DNA from 2 places in the Massilia oculi genome. Region 1 is predicted to be linked to the other one. Evidence: predicted binding sites of a transcription regulator. Region 1 holds the regulator's gene; the other holds the start of a gene.

The links. The regulator FNR, encoded in region 1, switches genes on or off when oxygen is low (the NO sensors DNR and NnrR bind a similar motif). The targets are predictions, from matches to a motif close to TTGATNNNNATCAA.
Region 2: the regulator FNR is predicted to act here: its motif matches at 2,272-2,285, upstream of DIR46_RS28080 (universal stress protein).

The regions. Positions count from the first base shown of each region.
Region 1 covers NZ_CP029343.1:5,231,306-5,237,307, forward strand. Annotated here, with positions in the region: gene DIR46_RS23525 (transporter) at 12-776, shown strand; gene DIR46_RS23530 (DMT family transporter) at 833-1,771, opposite strand; gene DIR46_RS23535 (AraC family transcriptional regulator) at 1,833-2,579, opposite strand; gene fnr (fumarate/nitrate reduction transcriptional regulator Fnr) at 2,586-3,347, opposite strand; gene DIR46_RS23545 (TorD/DmsD family molecular chaperone) at 3,580-4,266, shown strand; gene DIR46_RS23550 (formate dehydrogenase) at 4,253-4,468, shown strand; gene DIR46_RS23555 (formate dehydrogenase subunit alpha) at 4,487-6,002, shown strand, end outside.
Region 2 covers NZ_CP029343.1:5,076,690-5,082,691, forward strand. Annotated here, with positions in the region: gene DIR46_RS22930 (Hsp20/alpha crystallin family protein) at 1-141, shown strand, start outside; gene DIR46_RS26790 (hypothetical protein) at 232-378, shown strand; gene DIR46_RS22940 (universal stress protein) at 504-1,343, opposite strand; gene DIR46_RS28075 (universal stress protein) at 1,357-1,533, opposite strand; gene DIR46_RS28080 (universal stress protein) at 1,458-2,168, opposite strand; gene DIR46_RS22950 (hypothetical protein) at 2,527-2,772, shown strand; gene DIR46_RS22955 (NPCBM/NEW2 domain-containing protein) at 2,753-4,561, opposite strand; gene DIR46_RS27435 (DUF4832 domain-containing protein) at 4,792-5,571, opposite strand; partial or broken gene DIR46_RS27975 (DUF4874 domain-containing protein) at 5,590-5,802, opposite strand; partial or broken gene DIR46_RS27980 (DUF4874 domain-containing protein) at 5,844-6,002, opposite strand, start outside.

The DNA.
Region 1 (6,002 bases):
CAGCTCTCCTGATGCTGGCTTGCGGCGCCCAGTTCGCCCACGCCGATGACGGCGACGCCATCAATCCCGATCGCCCCAACGTCGCCAACTCCAGCCAGGTGGTCGGGGACGGCCGCCTGCAGCTCGAGATTGGCGTCAACTGGGATCGCCAGCGCAACGACGACCTGCACGTGCGCAGCTTGAGCACGCCGGCGCTGCTGCGTATCGGCGTGGGCGACACGACCGAACTGCGCGTCGAGACCGAGGGCCGCAGCATCGAGCACGAGCGCGATCCGGCTACCCGTGCGCACACCACGACTGCGGGCTGGAATGCCGCGTCGGTCGGGTTCAAGCGGCGCTTTGCCGACGGGGAGGGAGTGCATCCGGCCCTGGGGCTGATCGGCACAGTGGCGCTGCCAAGCGGTAGTTCGGCGCTGCGGGTCAAGGGCGTCCTGCCCCAACTGGTGCTGGCGGCCGAGTGGGAGCTGCCGAAAGGCTGGTCGTTGGCCGTGACGCCGGGCGTCGGAGCCGACGTGGACGATGAAGGCGCGCGCTACCGCTACGGCATCCTGGCGGCGTCGCTGGGCAAGAAATTCACCGAACGCCTCCAGGGATTCCTCGAAGTGGCGGCGCCGCAGATCGCTTCCGCATCGCATGGCGGCGATCGGGTGCAGGCAGACGCCGGCGTGAGCTGGCGACTGAACAGGAACTGCCAGGTCGATGCGATGGTGGTGCGTGGGCTGAATGGACATACGCCCGATCTGGGCCTGGCGTTCGGGCTGTCGGTGCGGCGCTGAACCCGGAGCGCCCGACATGCGCACTGCCTATGAGGCGGATGCCTGATTTCAGGCGCTTAATGCGTGTCCCGGTGCGCGGAGGCGCATGAGATGACGCCCGCCATCAGCAAGGCCAGCGCAGCCGTCTCGAACCCGGTCGGCCAGCGCGCTTCCCACAAAAAGCCATACAGGGCCGCGAAGATCGTCTCGAACACGATCATCTGGCCCATCAGGCTCAGGGGCAGCGCGCGGCTGGCGTGGTTCCACAGGGCGTTGCCGACCACCGAGCACAGGATGGCGACCGCGCTGACCAGCGCGCCGAACTCCAGCCAGGCCGGCAGGGTATGCTGGCCCGGCGCCAGCACGAAGGCCGGCACCGCCAGCGCCAGCGCCATCAGCCCGGTCACCACGCCCACCAGCAGATTCCACTCATGCGACGAAATCCCCTCGATGCGCGCCAGCCAGCGGCTGTTGTGCACCGCGAAGATGGTCCACGACACCAGCGCGCCGAAGGCGCAGGCCAGGCCGGCCAGCGAGCCGGGCCCGGACGCCGACAGCGACTCCCAGCCGATGCAGGCGAGACCCGCGCCGCTCAGCAGGAGTGACGGCAACAGACGGCGCAGCGGCACGGCATGACGGTCGCGCGATCCCACCAGGGTGACCGCGATCGGCAGCAGGCCGATCACGATCGAGGCCATGGCGACGCCGCCCAGCTGCACCGCATTGGCGAGGAACAGGTAATAGACGATGTTGCCGGTGAGGCTGAGCCAGATCAGGGTGCGCCAGGCCGGCCAGCCGAGGTGGCGGCGCAGCCGTCCCAGGCTCGGGGCGATCAGGATGGCGGCGACCAGGCCATAGGCCAGGTAGCGTCCGGCCGAGAGCTGGATCGGCGGGAATTTGGGCGCCAGTTCCGGGGCCAGGAAGACCAGGCCCCAGAGCGCGCCGGCGGCGATCCCGGCGCCGATGCCGGGCAGGGTGGAGCGGGACAGGCCGCCCGCGCCAGTAGCGGTGTACATGATGAATCTCCTTTTGAGTGGAGATTTTCTGATGTGGACATGCGCCCGGTCTTGGCCGGGACTACTGCGGTTTTGGCGGATTCTCCCGAGCTGCGCGCCGACACGCGGCGGGCGTGGTATCGAGCACCCGGCGCATCGCCCGCGTCAGGCTGGCCTGGTCCGAGAAGCCGCAGGCGAGGGCGATGTCGGCCACGCTGCGCGCGCTGTGGGTCAGCAGGCCGCGTGCACGGTCGAGGCGGCAGTTCAGCAACCAGGCATGCGGTGTGCTGTCCAGTTCTTCGCGAAACAGCGCGTGCAGGCGGCTGACGCTCAGGTTGGCGGCGCGCGCCATCGATTCGGTGCTCCAGGCCAGTCCGGGCGCGGCCTCGATGCGCGCCAGCAGAGCGGCCAGGCGCGAGGTGGCGCGCGGCGCGTCCAGGCTCAGGGTGTCGAGCAGCAGCGGCACCCAGCCCCGCACCAGCGAATGGGGCGGGGCGGACTCCCGGGCCATCAGTCCCATGAACTCGACCAGCTTGCGCGGGGCGGGGCCGAGGGTGACGAAGGGCTGTTCCAGCAGGCGCTGCCAGGGGCCGTTGTCGAAGGCGGCGCCGTCGAGGTCGACGATCAGGGAGCCGTTCGCGCCCGGGCTCGATTGCGCATGCCAGGCGCCAGGCGCGACCAGCGCGCCATGCAGGGGATCGAGCCGGCCGCGCCGCTCCTCGATGTCGAGCATGACTTCGCCGTGCACCGGCAGCACCAGCTGGGCGAAGTCATGGCGGTCGCCCCAGTGCACGCGGTCGTAGCTGCGCAGGTGCAGGTCGGGCGTCATGCCGTATCAGGCCATCGGGCTGCACGCATCGGTGCCGGCCGCCAGCGCCTTCAGCTTGACCGGATCGAGCAGGGTCACTTCGCGCTTGTCGACCTCGAGCCAGCCCTGCTTTTTGAAACGCGACAGCAGGCGGCTGATGCTCTCGATGGTCAGGCCCAGGTAGTTGCCGATGTCTTCGCGCGACATGCGCAGCTGGAAGCGGTTGGCGGAATAGCCACGGGTGGCATAGCGCGCCGACAGATTGACCAGGAACACGGCGAAGCGCTGCTCGGCGCGCATATTGCCGAGCAGGAGCATGACGTTCTGCTCGCGCGTGATTTCCTGGCTCATGATGCGGTGGAAGTGGCGCAGCAGGGTCGGCACTTCGCCGAACAGGTCTTCCAGGCGCGCGAACGGGATCTCGCACACCTCGGAATCTTCCAGCGCCACCGCGTCGCAATGGTGGGTGCCGCTGATCGCGTCCATGCCCAGCAGCTCGCCGGCCATCTGGAAGCCGGTGATCTGCGCTTCACCGGCGGCGTTCACCTGGTAGGTCTTGAAGTGCCCGAAGCGCACCGCATACAGGTTGCGGAACGGCTCGCCCACGCCGTACAGGCGCTCGTCGCGCTCCATGCGGCGGCGACGGCCGATGATCTTGTCCAGGCGGTCGATCTCGGCGTCTTCCAGTCCCATCGGCAGGCACAGCTGGTGCATGCTGCACTGGCCGCAGGACTTGAGCGCGTGGATATTGAGAGGCGGCCCGGATTGCCGGGACAGGGAGTGGCTCATGAGGGATCGTCGCTTGGTTCGGTTACAGCGGGATTATAGACGTGTTGAGACGTTTATCTCGGCAAACTGATGCCATTTATTTGCGTATAAGAAATATTTCGTTGCGTTACAGTCCGTCGGCGCCCTGGGCTACCCCGGCTGCATCGGTTGGCCGTGCGGGCAACTGTGCGCACGCGATATGCTGCGAGGTCTACACTCCCCCATATAAATTGAACAACTGGAGTGTTCCCCAGTGTCATCGACAAGCACGAGCCTACCCGATCGCAGCGCCATTGCCACCGTCATCGTGCGCCCGGAGATGCCGCCGGGAGCAGAAGACCAGGCCAGGGCGGACCTGTATGCCTTGCTCTCCCGCCTGCTGCTGGCCGCGCCCGACGCCGCGCTGCTCGATGCGCTCGCGTCCAGCGATCCCATCCTGGCCGAGGGCGGTGACCCGGCGCTCGAACGCGCCTGGGACCAGTTGACCGTGGCGTCCGGCGTCATGGATGCCCAGGTCGTCCACGATGAATTCAGCGCGCTGTTCGTCAGCATCGGCACGCCGCCGGTCGACCCGTACGGCTCGCGCTACCTGGCCGGCTACATGAACGACACGCCGCTCGCGCAGTTGCGCGCAGACCTGGCCCGGCTCGGCCTGGCGCGCATCCGGGGCAGGGGAGAGTTCGAGGACCACCTCGGCGCGCTGTGCGAGACGATGCGCGTGCTGGTGGCCGGCGCACCCGGCGTCCGGCGCCAGCCGCTGGCGGTGCAGCGGCACTTCTTCGAGGTCCACGTCGGCAGCTGGTGCATGCGCGCGCTGGACGACATCGCCGGTGCCGAAGGCGCCAATTACTACCGCCTGGTCGCGCGCTTCGCCCAGGCATTCCTGGCAATCGAGGCGGAAAGCTTTGGAGTAGGAGAGGAAACCGATGAGCAAGCATGATCCACAAGTCCATGACCGGCCCGACCCGGCGCGTCGCGGCTTCCTGAAAGCCGCGCCGCTGGGCGCGCTGGTGGTGGCCGCCGCCGCCCCGGCGGCCGCTGCGCCCGAGGCCGCCCCGGCCGCGCCGGACCCCAAGGCCAAGCGCGGCTACCACGAGACGGATCACATCCGCCGTTACTACGAGACCGCCGCCTACTGGTAGGCAAGCAGAGGAATCCCCATGTCACTGGTCAAGTCCACGCGCGACAACGCCTTGAAACGGCGCCGCTTCCTGGTCGGCGCCGGCGTCGCCGCCGGCGCCGGCGCCCTGGCGCGCCAACTGCCGCTGAACGTGATCGAACCGGCACAGGCCGATCCGGTCGCGGAGTCCCCGGTGCCCACCGAGGTCAAGCGGACGGTATGCAGCCACTGCTCGGTCGGCTGCTCGGTCGATGCCGTCGTCGCCAACGGCGTCTGGGTGCGGCAAGAGGCCGCCTTCGATTCGCCGATCAATATGGGCGCCCATTGCGCGAAGGGCGCCTCGGTGCGCGAGCACGCCTTCGGCGAGCACCGCCTGCGCTATCCGATGAAGCTGGTCAATGGCAAATACCAGCGCATCTCCTGGGACCAGGCGATCGACGAGATCGGTGACAAGCTCCTGCAACTGCGCAAGGAAGCCGGGCCCGATGCGCTGATGGTGATCGGCAGCTCCAAGCACAACAACGAGCAGGCCTATCTGCTGCGCAAATGGGTATCGTTCTTCGGCACCAACAACTGCGACCACCAGGCCCGCATCTGTCACTCGACCACCGTTGCCGGCGTGGCCCAGACCTTCGGCTACGGGGCGATGACCAACTCGTTCAATGACCTGCACCACAGCAAGGCGGTGCTGTTCATCGGCTCCAACCCGGCCGAGGCGCACCCGATCTCGATGCTGCACTTCCTGCACGCCAAGGAGCTGGGCGCCAAGATGATCGTCATCGATCCGCGCTTCACACGCACGGCGCGCTTCGCCGACCACTATGTGCGCGTGCGGCCCGGCACCGACATCCCGCTGGTGTGGGGCATCCTGTGGCATATCTTCCATAACGGCTGGGAAGACAAGAAGTTCATCGAAGAGCGCACCTGGGGCATGGAGGACGTGCGCGCCGAAGTCATGAAATGGACGCCAGATAAAGTGTCGGACGTCACAGGTGTACCGGAATCGGCGGTGCGCATGGCGGCCGAGATGCTGGCCACCAACCGTCCATCGTCCGTGGTCTGGTGCATGGGCATCACCCAGCACCACGTCGGTACCGCCAATGTGCGCGCGCTGTCGATCCTGCAACTGGCGCTGGGCAATATCGGCATTCCCGGCGGCGGCGCCAATATCTACCGTGGCCACGACAACGTCCAGGGCGCCACCGACGTCGGCCCCAACGGCGATTCGCTGCCCGGCTACTATGGCCTGGCCGAAGGCGCCTGGAAGCATTTCGCCGCGGTCTGGGGCGTCGACTACGAGTGGATCAAGTCGCGCTTCGGCTCCAAGGAGCTGATGGAAAAGCCCGGCATCACGGTGTCGCGCTGGTTCGATGCGGTCAACGAGGAAAACCAGTTCATCGACCAGCCGAGCAATCTGCGCGCCGTGTTCTACTGGGGCCACGCGCCGAACAGCCAGACCCGCCTGCCGGACATGAAGGCGGCGATGCAAAAGCTCGACATGATGGTGGTGATCGACCCCTATCCGAGCATGACGGCGGCGATGCATGGCCGCAGCG
Region 2 (6,002 bases), 150 kb from region 1:
AGTGGCGCGCAGTTCCGCAGCTTCAGCCTGCCGCAGGAAGTCGACGACGCCAAGACCGCCGCGAAATACGAGGACGGCGTACTGCACCTGACCCTGCCCAAGAAGCCGGGCACGGCGCGCAAGCAGATCGCCATCCAGTAGCCCGTCGCATAGTCGAATGAAAGGTGGAAAGCGCCCGGTGCGATGGCGGCCTTGACGCCGTATGCGTCGGGCCGGCCCTTGTGCAGGGCGATGCTGGCTCCCGCTCACCAGATCCTCGGCGCCACGGTGCTGCTTGCGGCGAGCGCCTCCAGGCCCGTCGCCCGCGCCGTTGCCGCCAGCCGCGCCGGCGACGGCAGCCTGGCCAGCGAAGGCGGCGCGGCGGTGCGCAGCATGTAGACGATCAGCGACTGGGGCAGCATGGATTCGACGAACCAGCCGGTCTGCAACAGCGCCGGGCCGGGTGCCGCGCCCGCCCGGCTGCCGCCGCATGCGGTCCATGGCGCCCGGCCCGGGCGTTCGCGCTAGTGAGCCAGCAGCACGGGCAGCGTGGCGTCGGCCAGGATGGTGCGGGTGGCGCCGCCGACGCACAGTTCGTGAAAGCGGCTGTGGCCGAAGCATCCCATGACGAGCAATCCGCAGTCCATCTCTTGCGCGAGCGCCAGCAGGTCGCGGCCGCTGCCGTGGCGTTCTTCGCGGGTGCAGAAATGGGCGGAAACGCCGTGCCGGTGCAGGAATCCGGATAGCTCCTGCTGGTCGGCCTCGAACCAGGCGTCCTGCCCGCCACGCTGCGGCAGGGTGAGTCCGACCACCACCACCGCGAGCGCGCGCTGCAGCAGAGGCAGGGCCGCCGCCAGCGCGCCGGACGCCTCCTTGCTGCCGTCCCAACCGACCAGGATCCTGGGCGCGAGCGCCGGCGCCGGATCGGTCCGCGGCACGACCAGCACCGGGCGGGCGCTGTTGAGGATGACGTACTCGGGTAGCCGGGTGCCCATCCCGGGGGCGGACTCGTCCGGGTCGTCCTGGCTGATGACGACCAGGTCGGCGCTGCGCGCCTGGCGGGCGAGGCCGTCGTCGGCGGTGTCGCACACCAGCCTCGCCTCGCACGACACCGCCGCCTCGCCGGCGATTGCGCTGAAGCGCGACAGCGCGCTCCTCGCGCTGTCGGCCAGCGGCTCGAAGTAGCTGGCCTCGAGCGAGCCGGGTTGCCAGCGGCAGCCATGCGGGAGGATGGTGCGCGACACGCCCAGCATCGCGGCGCCGACCAGGTGGGCGCCGTGGGCGTGGGCCAGGGTAGCGGCCCAGCGCATCCTGGCCGGGGCGTGGACCGAGAGGTCGGCATGGACGAGAATGGTCTTGTACATGGGAAGCGGCTTTCTAGTGGGCCAGCAGGATGGGACAGGCGGCGTGGCGCAGGACGACCGCGCTGGCGCCGCGCAACAGGGTCTCGCGCCAGCGTGGGCGGCCGTAGGCGCCCATCACCAGCAGGTCGGCGCCTTCGCGCGCCGCGGCGTCGAGGAGGGCGGCGCCGGGATTGGGGGCGGCCGGGCGCAACGCGGTGCGGGCGACGACCCCGTGGCGCCGCAGGAAGGCGGCCAGGCGCGGGCCGGAATCGTCGCCATCGACGGCGCCGTCCATGAGCTGCAGCACGGTCGCTTGGCGCGCCGCGCGCAACAGGGGCAGGGCGCCGTCGACCGCGCGGATGGCTTCGGTGCTGCCGTTCCAGGCCACCAGCGCACCACCCCGGGCAGCGCGGCGTTGCCGCCGGTGGGCACCATGAGTACGGGGCGGCCGCCGGCGAGCGCGAGGAACTGCGCCAGGTCGGACGGGCGCAAGGGCGTCGTGTCGTGGCCGCCGGGCCCGACCACGACCAGGTCACAGTAGCGGGCGTCGAGCAGCAGCGCGGCGCCCGCCTCGTCGTCGGCCAGGCGCGTTTCGACCGAGGCCACGCCTTCTTCGTGCGCCAGTCGCTCGAAGCGCGCCAGCGCCTGTCGCGCAGCCTCGCGCAAGGCCGCGCATGGCACGGCCAGCAAGGCGCGCGTCGCGTCCGGGGTGTAGCGCGAGACGCCGGTCGGCGCGCTGCCGACCAGGTGCGCGTCCATGGCGCGCGCCAGCCGCGCCGCCAGGCGGATGCGGCCTTGCGCCTCGGCTTCGGGCGCCGCGTGGACCAGAATCGTCTTGTATGCCATCGATGCGCTCCGGTGATCGCATCCGTTTCCGTCGGCGCGGTCAGGTGGAACCGCCCGTGCGCCGTCACAAGCATCACCAATACTGCTTTCCGGAAGTTCGAATCTGACATGAATCAAATTCGCCGCACTGCCTTTCGCCGGGCGCGGCGCGCCAGCTGGATGCCCAGGCCCATGATGACGGGCAGCAGCACGGCAAGGCCCATCCACGCCGCAGGCCAGTCCGAAAAAGAACGCGCCGCGTCCCGGCAGCGGCCGCATGGTGGAGCCGGAGCGCCCGCAGTCGCTGCGCGTGGAGCTTCTGCGCGAGCATGCACAGGCGTAAAATGCGCCCTTGACCCACTATGCACAAGGCATTCCCATGGAAACCATCGACCAGCGTTACCTCGTCCAGCAAAAAAAGCGTACCGAGGAGGGCAAACCGCCGGTATTCGCGAAGGTAATGCGCAGCAAGGAAGGGAAGTTCGAGGGCGTGTCCTTTATCAAGAACAAGGAAAAGGCCACCGTCATGACGGTGGCCGACGCTCAGGAAGTCATCGACTGGGCTGCCAGGAAGAAAGGCAATGCCCAGGAATACGACACCAAGATCATTTGCGTTGGACAGTAGCCGGGGATGCGGCGGCACGCGTCAACTGGGCATCCCCCCAGGTCGCCACCACGGGCGGCGCATCGGCTGCCTGTGACCCACGCACCACCAGCTCAATGAGCTTGACGCCCCGGACGTCCGCCTTCAACAGCGATGCGCTGGCGCCGAACGCCATCGGTGCGCTCTCGGCCAACAGCTTGCCGTCGCCATACACGTAGAAACGCACGGGCTGGCGGGTGTCCTCGGTCGAATCGTCCACGCCGACAGAGGCCGTCAACTGCGCATGGCCGCCATTGTTCTTGACCTGCAGCCGCGAGTTCGACAGCACGCCGAGTCCCGACTCGAACATCCGTCCCGCCACCTGCAGCGACTGGCCATACGGCGTCGTATCCGCCTGCGCGCCGCCCCAGCCCGCGTACTGGGGACGCGAGCCGCCCGAGCGGGTGCTCGACCACGGGTCGATCATGCGGTGGACGGTCGGATCGAGTTGCGGGTGCCGGGTGCCGTCGACGGCGACGTTGATCGAACCGGGGATCTCCGACAGGTACACGCCGTCTTCCAGTTGCCGCTTGCCGGTCGCCTCGAACACCAGCGTCTCGTGCGGCGCAAGCGTGAACGCCTTTTCGCCGGTGAAGGTCGAACGCTCTTTCGTCCACAGGTCACGCAGGGTGACCGGTGCGCTGCCCGAGAGTTTCAGGTGGCTTGCCAGCAAGGTCACCGGCGCCGGCGCGGCGCCGCGGTTGAACAGGGCCACCGCCTTGCGCTCACCAGAGCCCAGCGTCTTGACGATGATCTGCGCATCGTCGGAATCGTAGGTGACCACGCCCTGGTGTCCCGCCTTGTCCTGGTTCAGGCCGACCACGTCCGCGTTGCCCAGCACCTCGAGGTAGGAAGCCGGCCCATTGCGCAGGTCATAGCTGATCAGGAGCGGCGCGTTGATCATCGCCCACAAGGAGAAATGCGAGCGCACTTCGACCGGGTTGGCGGCGTCGAATGCGCCATGGCCGATGTGCAGGATGTCCGGATCGTTCCAGTGGCCGGGGCCGGCGTACAGCGCGCGTTTCGCCGCGCTGTCGAAGTTGTGCAGCATGCTCGTCCAGCTCGGCGTGATGTCGGCGCTGGTGCGCCACAGGTTGCCGACGTCCTTGCCCCAGGTGCGCACGTTCGCCATGCCCCAGGCGCAGATCGACAGCACGTAGTCGTTGTCCGGCCGCGCTTCCTTGAGCGCCGCGGCGACGTCTTCGTAGCGCGCGCGCACCGCCTTGACGTCGGTGCGGTTGATCGAGCCGCGTTCGATCAGGGGTGGCGCCGCGCGGTAATTCTGTTTCTTCACCAGGTCGGAACCCGGCACGAAGTCGGCCAGGCCGCAGGCGTCGATCTTGATGTAGTCGAAGCCCCATTCCTTGAAATACAGGTTGATGTCCTGGGTGACGTGGCCTTCCAGTCCCACTTCGCGCTCGGCGGTGGTGCCCTGCGGCAGGTTGGGAGAATGCAGGTCGTAGGCTTGCGAACAGGCGTTGCGTCCGATGTCGGTGTAGATGCCGGCCTTCAGTCCCATCGCATGCAGCTTGTCGGTGAAGGGCTTGAAGCTGGTGCCGGCAGGCCCGCCAGTGGCGGCCGATGGAAAGATGCTGGTGCGGATCTGCAGGCGGCCGTCGCCCGTGCGGCGCTTCACCCACCAGCCGTCGTCGATGTTGACGTGCTTGTAGCCGAGCTTGGCGAGTCCGCTGTCGACCAGCGTTTGCGCGGCGCCGAGCACCTTGGCCTCATCGACTTCGGTGCGAAACGCGTTCCAGCTGTTCCAGCCCATCGGCGGCGTGCTGGCGCTGCCGCTCGTGGCGCCCTCCCAACGCCCAGCGGGGCCAGCGGATCGCCGGCGGGCGTGGCATGCGCCGACGCACACGACAAGGCCACGGCGGCAGCCAGGCTACCGTAAACAAGTTTCCACGGCTTGGGTTGACTCCTCTCGGTCGAGCGGTCTTTCATCCAGATCTCCTTATTGTCGTTGTCATTCGATGATAATCGAACGAAATTTTCGCCTTACTGTATGCGCAGCGTCGTTCCGACGCGGAACGCCCCCAGTGCCTCATCCCATCCCTGCGACCGCGCGCCATCCGCGGCATTGGCGGGACGCACGCTATAGCGGACGTCGCCGGCGAGCGCGGCGGCGCCATCCGGCAATGCAAGCAGCACGTCGTAGGCGCCGGCGGGTGTGCCGGCCGGTACGGCAAGGCGTGCGTTCACCTTGCTGGTGGTTCCCGGCAGCCAGTCGCGCGGGTCGATCGACGCCAGGGGGATGCGCACGAGCGCGCCGGTCGGCCGGTGACTGAGCAGGACGTGCACGGCGCGTGGATTGAAGGCGCGCGCCCAGCCCCGGTTGCTGACCGTCAGCGCCAGCTCGCCCGACCGGCCGGCCGCGACCGTGGCGCTGTGCCGCAGCGCCGCCAACTCGAAGCGATAGCCCATGCTGCGTCTGACTTGCGCCATGCAGCCCTGCGCCTCCCAGCGCGCATGGAACAGCTTGCGGTAATAGGTGTCGTTCAGGTAGGTCAGGCCGAACTGCCGTCCTTCGCGCAGGATGTCCTCGCAGTCCCCGCGCGGCGTCGGATCGACCGCATCGGCCGGATTGCAGGTCTCGCCGCCGAACGGTGCGACGGCAGCCAGCGCTGCGACGTAGTCGCGCTCGCGGCGGCGTGTCGGCGCGTCTTCGCTGTAGGTGCCGACGTCCGTGCTGGAGGCCAGGAAGCAGTCGTTGTGCACGCCGATGCGCGCCGCCTTCGAGCCGTCTTGCCAGCGCGGCGCCTGCGGCGCCCACGCCATCAGATAGGGAGGGTAGCGCAGTTGCAGGAATCTGCCTTCCGGCAGCGCCGCCAGCAGCGCGTCGCGGATACGCGTGCGCGCCTCCGGCAGGGTGAGCTGGTTGGACGATGTATGCCATTCGCCCCAGGCCCCGACGAAGCCGGCCTGCAGGTAGGCGATGACGTCCGCGTTCGCCGCCAGCACCGGCTTGAGCTGCCCGACGTGCTGGAGGACGCGCGCGAGCGGCGCATCCTGCGCCGCCTGGTAGCCGGTCTCGCCCCCGGGTAGTTGTAGATGAAGCGCGGGATCAGTTTCAGTCCCGCCCGGCGCGCCCTGGCGAAGCCTTCGGACACGTCGTCCAGCAGGCTGGCCGGCAGCGCGCCACCGGCATGCCGGTCCAGCCGCACCGGCGCATAGACCAGGCGATGGCCGGCCGCGAACTGCGCATTGGC